DNA from 3 places in the Marinomonas sp. ATLA20 genome. Region 2 is predicted to be linked to each of the others. Evidence: predicted binding sites of a transcription regulator. Region 2 holds the regulator's gene; each other region holds the start of a gene.
The links. The regulator LexA, encoded in region 2, represses DNA repair genes until DNA is damaged. The targets are predictions, from matches to a motif close to TACTGTNTANNTANACAGTA.

Region 1: uvrA (excinuclease ABC subunit UvrA) is a predicted target of LexA. The motif match lies at 2,369-2,388, and genes of this name have one in related genera.
Region 3: recN (DNA repair protein RecN) is a predicted target of LexA. The motif match lies at 2,356-2,375, and genes of this name have one in related genera.

Annotation. Positions count from the first base shown of each region.
Region 1 is NZ_JBXUKU010000015.1:21,508-25,578, forward strand. Features, by position in the region: gene smrA (DNA endonuclease SmrA) at 1-34, opposite strand, end outside; gene ssb (single-stranded DNA-binding protein) at 143-886, opposite strand; gene AC2A4J_RS18300 (MFS transporter) at 926-2,284, opposite strand; gene uvrA (excinuclease ABC subunit UvrA) at 2,442-4,071, shown strand, end outside.
Region 2 is NZ_JBXUKU010000005.1:205,779-209,849, forward strand. Features, by position in the region: gene topA (type I DNA topoisomerase) at 1-1,193, shown strand, start outside; gene AC2A4J_RS10590 (DUF6586 family protein) at 1,190-1,660, shown strand; gene AC2A4J_RS10595 (hypothetical protein) at 1,663-1,929, shown strand; gene lexA (transcriptional repressor LexA) at 2,047-2,670, opposite strand; gene dinG (ATP-dependent DNA helicase DinG) at 2,740-4,071, shown strand, end outside.
Region 3 is NZ_JBXUKU010000002.1:40,261-44,331, forward strand. Features, by position in the region: gene AC2A4J_RS04610 (outer membrane protein assembly factor BamE) at 1-81, opposite strand, end outside; gene fur (ferric iron uptake transcriptional regulator) at 151-561, shown strand; gene recN (DNA repair protein RecN) at 658-2,328, opposite strand; gene grpE (nucleotide exchange factor GrpE) at 2,514-3,092, shown strand; gene dnaK (molecular chaperone DnaK) at 3,195-4,071, shown strand, end outside.

The sequences.
Region 1 (4,071 bases), on a different contig from region 2:
GCGCGAACAAAGACGTTTCATCTTCGTCGTTCACAACTTTATCCTCTTTGATTAACTTAGCTTGTTTAACACACCACTATAGAACAATAAAGGCCCCTAAAAGGAGCCTTTATTACTTTAATGGTCGTAAAACATGTCAGTTTTAAAACGGAATATCATCATCAAAGTCATCAAAGTTTGGCGCTTGCTGAGGTTTTGGCTCAGGCGCTGGTGCGCGTTGAGGCGCAGGCTGTGGAGCACGTTGTTGCGGCGCGGCTTGAGCAGGAGCTTGCTGTGGAGCATTCCCCCAGCTACCAAAAGACTGTGGCGCTGCTTGTTGTGGAGCCGCCTGCTGCGGTGCAGCTTGCTGTGGCGCTTGGCCATAACCGCCACCTTGAGGCTGATTAAAACCGCCTTGAGGTGCATGCTGCTGTGGAGCCTGTTGCGCTGGTGCTTGGCCATATCCACCTTGTTGAGGAGCAGACTGTTGAGGTGCATTGCCGTAACCGCCACCACCTTGCATAGAGTCATAACCACCACTTTGCTGTCCAGAGTTATCGCCACGCCCGTCAAGCAATTGCATTTCGTTGGCTACGATTTCAGTTGTGTAGCGCTTAATGCCGTCTTTTTCCCACTCACGAGTACGCAATGAACCTTCTACGTAGACTTTAGAGCCTTTCTTAATAAAATCGCCTGCAATTTGGCCAAGACGGAAATTACCACGGTCCATGAAGGCAACACGATGCCATTCTGTACGCTCTTGCATTTGACCAGTTTGCTTATCACGCCAGCTCTCTGTTGTTGCCAAGTTAACGTTTGCCACCGCTGCACCAGATGGCATGAAACGCACTTCGGCATCGTTGCCTGCGTTTCCGATCAAAATTACTTTGTTTATTCCACGTGCCATGACGTTCTTCTCCAACTAAAAGATAGAATAGTGTTTTACTTAAAGACGCACTTGCGGTGCCAGACGCACCAGAGCCTCTTTGTCTAATATTTTTTTATCGATCTTCAGATAAGCAGTTTGCTCATCTTTAAAAATTTGCATACCTTCCACTCCTTGGATTTGCTCAAGTTGATCCGCCAACTTGGTTACTTCTTCATTAGTCATATTGGGTAGGCTAAACGCCAGGCTACTTAACGAACGAGGCGCTGGCTGGATAGCACAAACAAGTGACCACGCCAAAAACACCACGCCGACAACCCAAAAGACACCGCTGTTTGCGTGATGTTGCAGCAACCAACCGCCGCCAACACCACCCAAAAAAGATCCCATAAATTGATGGGTAGAGAACACACCCATTGCTGTACCACGATAACCCACAGGCGCCAACTTACTTATAAGAGACGGCAGTACAGCTTCTAGTGAGTTGAAGCCAACAAAATAGACCCACAACAATACCCCAAATACCCAAAGGTACGGAGCCCATTGCAGCAATATTGAGCTTAAACCTAACAAAACCATCACGGCGATTAACACGCCTTTTGTCTTGCCTTTTGACTCAGCAATAATCACTAATGGTAGCATACCTGCGAAAGCAAAACCCATGATCGCTAAGTAAAGCCAGCTATGCTCTGACAAGGGTAAATCAAATTGCTGAATCAACAAATTTGGCACAGTGACAAACAACGCCGTTAGGCTTGCATGCAACAATAAAACACTGACATTAAGGAACCGCAGTTTCGAGTCTTTCAGCACCAAACCAAGAGCCTTAAGGCTCGGGGTCGTATCACGTTTAAAGGTGTGCTGGACAATATTCGGCACAGCAAAAATGATCAAGAGTATGCCCAGTAAAGATAATGCAAAAGACAAATAAAACAGTCCCGAAAGACCAATTAAAGCAAAAATCCAAGGCCCTAGTACCAAAGACAACATAAACGAGGCGCCAATACTAATACCAACAATCGCCATGGCTTTAGTGCGGTTTTGCTCTCTTGTGACGTCACTCAATAACGCCATCAAGGTACTGGCAATAGCACCAGCACCCTGAATTGCTCGACCGACAATCAAGGTATTGATATCAGTGGCATTAGCACAGATCAAACTCCCTACAGCAAACAGCAACAGTCCGATCACAATGACACGTTTACGGCCAATTTTATCCGACCACATGCCCATCGGAATCTGCAAGCTCGCTTGAGTCAGGCCATAGATACCGATCGCTGTACCAATTAACGCGGCATCAGCCCCAGTCAGCCCATCAGCTGCCACACTAATGACGGGCATAATAAGAAACAAGCCCAACATTCTGAATAAATAGATCAGTGCTAAAGCAAGAACTGAACGACGTTCAAGTAGATCCATAAGGAGGTTTCAACCGTTTAACTAGGTGGTTAAGAAAAAAGATTGTCAATTTTACAAAAAATACCGTTGAAGCTCCATTTCAACTACTGTAAAAATAGACAGTTATTTAATTTACTGACAGATTTCTATCTGTTGATCGACTTCACATTGGAGACTCATGGATACCATTACCATACGCGGGGCCCGCACACACAATTTAAAAAATGTGGACCTAGACATCCCAAGAGACAAACTTGTGGTGATTACTGGCCTATCCGGCTCAGGTAAATCCTCTCTCGCCTTTGACACTTTATACGCCGAAGGACAACGTCGCTATGTAGAATCCCTTTCGACATACGCTAGACAGTTTTTGTCCATGATGGAAAAACCAGACATAGACCACATTGAAGGCCTTTCTCCTGCTATTTCAATCGAGCAAAAATCAACTTCTCATAACCCACGATCAACAGTCGGTACAATAACAGAAATATACGATTATCTACGATTGTTATTTGCCCGCGCAGGACAACCACGCTGCCCAGATCATGGTGAGCCATTAGAGGCGCAAACCATATCACAAATGGTCGATAAAGTTATATCGCTCCCAGAAGAAACTAAGATGATGCTGCTAGCCCCTATCGTCAAAGATCGAAAAGGTGAGCACTTACATACCATTAGTGATCTGCTTTCTAAGGGGTTTATTCGCGCTAGAATTGATGGCATTGTCGTTGATCTAGACGATGCGCCAATATTAGAAAAAAATAAGAAACATACTATTGAAGTGGTCATTGACCGCTTTAAGGTACGTTCTGACCTCCAACTGCGCTTGGCAGAGTCTTTCGAAACTTGCCTTGGTCTCTCTGATGGTATCGCCAAAGTCATCAATATGGATGACGAAAAAGAAGAATATATTTTCTCTAGTAAATTTGCCTGTCCAGTTTGTGGCTACAGCTTAACCGAACTAGAGCCTCGACTTTTTTCGTTCAACAACCCAAATGGCGCTTGTCAGACTTGTGACGGTTTAGGCACTCATCAGATGTTCGATCCAGATCGGATCATTCAAGACGAGACACTCACACTTGCTGAAGGTGCCATCCGAGGCTGGGGCCGACGTAGCATCTTTTATTATCAACAACTGAGTGCGCTAGCGAAACATTACGGATTCGACATTGAGTCAAAATATAAAGACATTCCTAGTGACTTTAAAAAGCGAATTCTGCATGGCTCAGGAAAAGACAAGATAGATTTCATTTACATCAATGAACGTGGCGATAAAATGACGCGCTCACACTCATTTGAAGGCGTTATTCCAAACCTACAGCGCCGCTACCATGAAACAGAATCGGACAGCGTACGTGACGACCTCTCACAATACATCAGCATTCAGCCTTGTCCAGATTGTCATGGCTCTCGATTGAATCGATCCGCTCGTAACGTCTTCATTGCTGAGCAAACGCTTCCAGAAGTGGTGACTTATCCAATCGCAGAATGCTTGAAGTATTTCGAAACACTAGAGCTTCCAGGGTCACGCGGTGAAATCGCCTCTAAAATCCTTAAAGAGATTCGTGACCGCTTAACCTTCTTGGTAAACGTAGGCTTGGACTATCTAACTTTAGACCGTAAAGCAGACTCATTATCAGGCGGTGAAGCACAGCGAATCAGACTTGCTAGCCAAATAGGTGCCGGCCTAGTAGGCGTAATGTACATCCTAGATGAGCCTTCCATTGGTCTGCATCAACGCGATAATGAACGACTCATCGCCACACTAACCAGACTCCGAGATTTGGGAAATACCGTTATTGTGGTAG
Region 2 (4,071 bases):
TTACTAAACCTGTAGCGCGTTTTAGTGAAGCAAGTTTGGTGAAAGAGCTCGAAAAGCGTGGAATTGGTCGTCCATCAACTTACGCATCTATTATTTCTACGATTCAAGATCGTGGCTATGTGCGTGTTGAAAATCGTCGTTTTTATGCTGAAAAAATGGGTGATATTGTTACTGAACGTTTGGTTGATAGCTTTAATTCTTTGATGAATTTCAGCTTTACGGCTCAAATGGAAGAGCAGTTAGATGACATTGCTGAAGGTCATAAAGATTGGATTAAAACGCTTAATGCATTTTATAAAGATTTTAGTTCTGTGCTTGCTAAAGCGGAATCGCCAGATGGCGGTATGATGCCAAATGAGCCGACTCCAACGGATATTGAATGCCCGACATGCTCTAGACCTATGCAGATTCGTACAGCTAGTACTGGTGTGTTTATGTCTTGTTCTGGTTATGCATTGCCGCCAAAAGAGCGTTGTAAAGCAACCATAAACCTGACCCGTGGTGATGAAGCAATAGCGGTCGATGATGAAGAAGGCGAGTCTAAAGCGCTGATCAATAAACATCGTTGTAAGATTTGCGGATCCGCTATGGACAGTTACTTAATGGATGAGCGCCGTAAGCTTCATGTGTGTGGTAACAACCCAGCTTGTTCTGGTTATGAAGTTGAGCATGGTGTTTTCAAGATTAAAGGCTATGACGGTCCTACGCTTGAATGCGATAAATGTGAATCAGAAATGCAGCTTAAAACAGGCCGCTTTGGTAAATACTTTGGCTGTACAAACGAGGAGTGCAAAAACACTCGTAAGCTGCTGAAAAGTGGTGAAGCTGCGCCGCCGAAGATGGATCCTGTGCCAATGCCTGACCTTGCTTGTCAGAAAGTGGAAGATCACTATGTGCTTCGTGATGGTGCGACGGGCTTATTCCTTGCTGCTAGTCAGTTCCCTCGCAAGCGGGAAACAAGAGCGCCTATGGTAAAAGAGCTGCTTCCTTATATGGATCAAATCGACCCGAAATACCATTTCTTTGCCAAAGCACCAGTAAAGGATTCCGAAGGTCGTCCAGCCATCATTCGTTATAGCCGTAAGACGAAAGAGCAATACGTCATGACGGAGAACGATGAGGGTAAACCAACAGGCTGGAAAGCATTTTATGTTGGTTCTAAATGGGTTGTTGAGGAAGGTAAGAAAAAATGAGTGGTGCTAGTTTAGCCAGCGTAACCAATCAAAAACTGGACACGGCAAGGCGTTTTATTAAGCAGAGTCAAGACACTGATGAAGTGTGGTTGAAAGTCGGGCTAGAAAGCTCGGCTATTTTCCAGTTGAGAAGTGCTCTTAACGGCTTGTTAAAAGAAGTAACCGCTGCTTATTCTTTATCTGGATCCTTGGACGTTGCTAAGCTGCTGGCAGAGTCTGAAAACAAGCAAATCGTTGTTCCTGTATTGGCTGAGTTGGCTGATTTGCTAGCACATAGTAATTCTTGGTGCTACCAATTAGATCAGGCGTATTTGGTTCAGTTCGAGTGTCGTGCGTCTATATCATCAGCGGTTCAAAGCGACAACCTGATAGGGCGTGGAAGTGATGCGGGAGCTTCCGTGAGTTTATATTTAGCCAAGTTGGTTGAATTAGTATTACGTTTTAGAGAAGAGTCATCAGAGTATTAAATATGAAAGAATCCTACCTAGAAATTGTTGAGCTAGATAACGGCGATATCGTGCTGCGTCCAGCCAGTGAAGATGGTGAGGAAACCGTTCCATTAGCAACATTGCAAATATCAGATGATACTCGGTCTTATCTAAAGGATCGTTATTTTGAATTAGCGAAATGTATGTTTCATGCAGGCATTGATTTTGTTTATTCGGATGATTCGTTTTTTGACGATGACTCGGAATATCTTGATGATGAAGATTTTCGTCCTAAAATTTTGCACTGAATAAGCGACCCTAAATCAGCTGTAATGAAACTGATGGACGCAATATAGGCTCAAATAAAAAAGCGAAGCATAAGCTTCGCTTTTTTATTTATCTAGTGTTGAAGCGAATGGGAGTATTCAAAGTCCTTGGCGAATGACACCTACCGATAGGCCTTCAATTGCAAACTCTTCGCTTTCAAGGTCAACAAGGATGTCGCTGAACTCTTCGTTTTCAGGAATGAGCCTAACGATACTGCCTTTCTGCTCGAAACGCTTAACGGTTACTTCGTCACCAATACGAGCAACGACAATTTGTCCATTGCGCACGGTGGTGGTTTTGTGAACGGCTAAGAGATCACCTTCCATTATGCCAATGTCTTTCATGCTAGTGCCTGATACAGACAAGAAGTAATCCGCTTGCGGAGAAAACATACTCGCTGGAATGTTTACATGCGAAGCAATGTTTTCCTGAGCCAAAATAGGGTAACCTGCAGCGACTTTGCCTATGACAGGTAAGCCAAGGTCGTCAACGGGCTCATCATTTGATGCGCGATCGACTAAGCGTATTCCTCTAGATGCGCCAGAAAGCATCTCTATAGCGCCTTTTTTGCATAGGGCTTTTAGGTGCTCTTCGGCTGCATTTGGGGATTTAAACCCAAGCCGGCGTGCTATTTCTGCTCTAGTCGGTGGAAAACCTGTTTCACTTATAAATTCGCGAATGGTTTCTAGTACGTCAGATTGTCTTTTGGTTAATTTAATCATAGGTTATCTGGTTGTTTATACAGTTACTGTTATTATATACAGCATTCCTAACTATACTCAATGATATAAATGCTTTCAGACGAACTAAAAAAACAGATTCAACTTGCATACCGAGCATCTTTGGATGCGAAGTCCCATAAACCAAGGGCTGGACAGCGCCAGATGATTGGTGCAATCGCTCGAACCTTGGGCAACATTAGACAAGGTTCTGAAGGCGAACGGCTTGAGGAGAAGCATGTTGCCGTAATTGAGGCGGGTACGGGTACGGGTAAGACCCTGTCGTATTGTCTTGCCGCAATACCAATTGCTAAGGCACGTGGCCTCAAATTAATTATTTCTACTGCGACAGTTGCACTCCAAGAGCAGATTTTACATAAAGAATTACCAGACTTGCTTGAGCATACTGAACTCTCGTTCAAGTACACGCTTGCTAAAGGCCGAGGCCGCTATCTTTGCTTGAATAACCTCGAAGGTTTTTTAGGATCAGAAGAGCTGGCCATGGAGGATATGTTTGCGGGCCTATTTGAACAGCACCTTCACTCAGATGACGTTAATACTGTTCTGTATCAAGAAATGGATGCCGCTTTGTCAAAAGGTGAATGGGATGGTGATAAAGATAACTGGTCTGGCATTGTTCGAGACCAGGATTGGCGACGTTTAACAACCGATCATCAGCAGTGTACTAATCGAAATTGCGCTAATTATTCCGCTTGTCCGTTTTTTAAAGCGCGCGCTGAGATTGAAGTCGCGGATGTGATTGTAGCTAACCATGATTTGGTGTTGGCAGACTTGTCATTGGGTGGTGGTGCGATTCTTACCCCACCAAAAGAAACTATCTACGTTTTTGATGAGGGGCATCATCTTCCTGATAAGGCTATTGGACATTTCCGTCATGAAGTTCGTTTACAACAAAGTATTACTTGGTTACGTCAACTGGAGAAAAATCTAGTTAATTTGAAGCAGGAGTTAACCGATGATGTCAGTTTGACTGGCCAGCTTTTGTTAAAAATCCCACAGCAAATACAAAGTATTGTTAACTTTATCCAATATGCGCAACAAGGCTTGGCTCCTTATATTCAGGGGTTGGGTTTGGATCAAGAAAACAATCAACATCGGTTTGAATTTGGTCTGGTGCCAGATGAATTGCGCCAGTTGGCTTATAGCCTACAAACGTCCTATCAAAAACTATTTAACAATATAGAAAGTATTCAAGACGAGTGTAAAAAAACGAAGCAAAATGAAGGCATGGGAGTGACGCCTGAAACGGCGGAAACTTGGCAGCCTATTTTGGGTGTTGTTATGGGGCGTCTGGAGCAATGTGTTGGCTTGTGGCGACTTTACTCAACAGTAGATGATCAGAATTTCCCGCCAAATGCTCGCTGGTTAGTTTTGTCCGGTCAA
Region 3 (4,071 bases), on a different contig from region 2:
CGGAACCTTGTAAGGTGGTGGAAATAAACTGCATGCGCTGAGTGAAAGCGCTGCGCATAATAGTAAAACTGATTTTTTCATTTGTATTATCCTTACTCTGGTGTGCTAATGATAAAGTAATTATCAACAAGATCGAATAGAGAATGACTCATGACTAGCGAAAATCAAGAGCTAAAGAAAGCGGGACTTAAGGTAACTCTTCCACGAGTTAAAATTTTACAAATTCTTGAAGGTGCGGGCGACCGCCATATGAGTGCTGATGACGTCTATCGCACTCTGCTTGATCAAGGTGAAGATGTTGGTCTGGCAACAGTTTACCGTGTGCTAACTCAGTTTGAAACTGCAGGTTTGGTACAACGTCATCATTTTGAAGCAGGCACCGCTGTTTTTGAATTGGCGAAGGGGGATCACCACGATCACATGATTTGTTTAGAAACAGGCAGAGTCATTGAATTTGTTGATCCAATCATTGAAAAGCGCCAGCATGAAATCGCTGAAGAGCATGGCTTTGATATTGAAGACCACAGCTTGATTCTTTACGTGCGTCCAAAGAAGAAATAAACATTTACATCCCATCAGGATGTAAATGAGAAGGGCCTAAATAGCAGAGTTTAGGCCCTTTTTTCGTTTTTACTCTTTCTCGATGACTGGCTGAGGCTACTGCAGTTGGACGTTACCAAGCATCTCGCGTGCGTGCGCTAGGGTTTGCTCTGTGAGTTCTAGACCACCTAATAGGCGTGCAATCTCTTGTGTGCGATCTTGATCCTTAAGGAGTTCGACCTGAGAAGACGTTGCTTCATCTTCAACCAGTTTGCTGACTCGTAAATGTTGATTACCTTGAGCAGCCACTTGTGCTAAGTGAGTCACACAGAAGACTTGTCCGCGTTTGCCTACAGAGCGCAGCATGCGACCAACCACTTCAGCAATGCCACCGCTGATACCCACGTCGACTTCATCAAATACCAGTGTTGGAATAATTGATGTATGAGCGGTAACCACTTGAATGCCTAAACTAATACGTGACAATTCACCGCCTGAGGCAACTTTGCGCAATGGCTGTGCGGGTTGTCCTGGGTTGGATGCGATCATGTATTCGATGTCTTCAAAACCATTGGCAGAAACTTGATTGAGCGGTTGGCATTGAATAAAGAAGCGCGCATGTGGCATGCCTAATCCATGTATCTGCTCTTCGACTTGTTGTGCTAATTCGTCTTTGGCGATAATGCGTTTTTCAGTCAATGTGGTCGCAAGCGCTGTGAGTTTTTCATAGGCTTGCTCTTCTTTTTCTTTGAGTGACTCTAAGCTTTCTTCACTGCCTTGTAGGCTGTTCAATTCCGCTTCGACACTTTCACGAAGGGAGATAAGGCCTTCTGGCAAGGTTCTGTGTTTACGAGCTGTGTCGTAAATATCAGAAAGACGTTGTTCTATATCGCTTAGACGTTCTGGGTTTTGTTCTAACGTGTCTTGGTAATGGTGCAGGCTGTCCGCGGCTTCTTGGGCTTGGATTAATGCCACATTCATCATTTCTAGTGCGTTTTCTAGTTCTTTGGTGGCCGGACGAATTTGGCTGGCGCTATTAATGGCTTGGTGCAATAAAGAGCAGACATTGCCTTCGTCGCTATCAATCAAAATACCGCTGGCTTGATAGGCTTTAAATTGAGAGTCAGCAATGTTCGATAAAAACGCTTGTTCGTTTTCTAGCGCTTCGATTTCACCTTCTTTTAGGTCAAGCTGTTGCAACTCTTGTGCTTGGTAAGACAAAAGTTGGATTTTGGCATCTTGTTCCGATGAGCGGTTTTGCTGAGCTGATAATTCTTCTTTGAGTTGTCGCCACGTTGAGTATTGCAGACTGACTTTTTTACTCAAGTCCGTTAGTCGGCCATATTCATCTAGCTGTTGTCTTTGGGCGTTCTTTTTAAGTAACGACTGATGCTCGTGTTGTCCGTGGATATCGACCAGTTGGCTACCGACGTCTTTTAGGTCACTTAACGTGCAAGGGCGGCCATTGATGTACGCTTTGGAGCGACCTTCTTTGCTGATTACACGGCGTAAGATGCAGTGCTGATCGTGCTCTAAATCTCTTTCTTCTAGCCATTTATGGACGTGCGGATAATGTTGTATATCAAAGCTGGCACTTATATCGGCTTTTTTTTGTCCATGTCTTACAACGGCAGCATCGGTACGATCACCTAAACAAAGCGATAAGGCATCCACCATAATGGATTTGCCTGCTCCTGTTTCACCTGAGATCACGGTCATGCCTTTTTTGAATTCCAGTTCTAGGGATTCAACAATGGCGAAGTTGGAAATAGCGATGCTGGTCAGCATAGAGTGCTCCAAAGAGAGAATATATTTATATGGTTATTTATACAGTACTTGGTTGTTTTTTGACAAGTACTGTCAGTAAATTAAATTCCCATGAAATTAATACGGCTATAGTGTTGAAAGGTAAAAAGCTGTCCCCATATAACCTGCACAGACAAAGAATTGTTTCTGTTATTTGGAGTTGAAGAATGAGTGAGCAGCAAAAAAATCCTAATCTAGACGCGGAGCAAGATTTGAAAAGCGAAACGCAAAACGAATCAGTAGAAGAACTTTTAGAGCCTGAAGTAGAGACTTTAGAAGAAGTGACTGAAAATGATGAACTTGCAAAAGCGTTAGAAGAAGTCGCTCAGTATAAAGAAGCGGCACTTCGCGCTCATGCAGATGCACAAAATGTACGTCGTCGTGCAGAACAAGATGTCGAAAAAGCGCACAAATTTGGTTTAGAAAAGTTTGCTAAATCTATTGTGAACGTGGCGGACAATCTTGAGCGCGCTTTAACTTCTGCGCCAGACACAGGTGAGTCTGACCCTGTTCGTGAAGGTGTAGAACTGACGTTGAAAGATTTGCTTGAGACATTGGCTCGTTTTGAAGTGAAAGTGGTTGATCCACACGGCGAACCGTTCAATCCTGAGTTGCATCAAGCGATCACTATGGTGCCAAACCCTGAACTAGAAGCAAACACCGTTATGGATGTCGTGCAGAAGGGTTACACAATCAATGGCCGCTTATTGCGCCCAGCAATGGTTGTGGTTTCAAGCGCCGCTTAAAAATACTGTCATTTTTTTGACACTGGACGCTTGAAATACTTTTAAGCGTACCCAAATACAGAATTATCATCGTCATAAACGAATTTATTGGAGATACAAACCATGGGTAGAATCATTGGTATTGACTTAGGTACAACGAACTCTTGTGTTGCCGTATTGGATGGCGAAAAAGCTCGCGTTATTGAAAACGCTGAAGGCGATCGCACCACACCTTCTATCGTCGCATTTTCTGATGACGGTGAAGTTCTGGTTGGTCAATCTGCTAAGCGTCAAGCGGTAACAAACCCAACAAATACTTTGTTTGCGGTTAAGCGTTTGATCGGTCGTAAGTTTAAAGACGACGTGGTTCAAAAAGACATCTCTATGGTGCCTTACAAAATTATTTCTGCGGACAACGGTGACGCTTGGGTAGAAGTAAAAGGCGACAAAAAAGCACCACCACAAATTTCTGCTGAAGTTCTTAAGAAAATGAAGAAGACAGCAGAAGACTATCTAGGCGAGAAAGTAACAGAAGCGGTTATTACGGTTCCTGCTTACTTCAACGATTCTCAGCGCCAAGCTACAAAAGATGCGGGTAAAATTGCAGGTCTTGAAGTGAAACGTATTATCAACGAGCCAACAGCGGCTGCCTTGGCTTACGGCCTAGACAAGAGCTCTGGTGATTCTACTATCGCGGTTTATGACCTTGGTGGTGGTACGTTCGATATCTCTATCATAGAAATTGCTGACGTAGATGGCGAAAAGCAATTCGAAGTATTGTCTACAAACGGTGATACTTTCCTAGGTGGTGAAGATTTCGATATGCGCGTAATCGAATACCTAGCAGCAGAATTCAAGAAAACGTCTGGTATCGATCTACACAATGATCCACTAGCGCTACAACGTTTGAAAGAAGCGGGTGAAAAAGCGAAAGTTGAGTTGTCTTCTTCTTCTCAAACAGAAGTTAACTTGCCTTATATCACTGCTGACGCAACGGGCC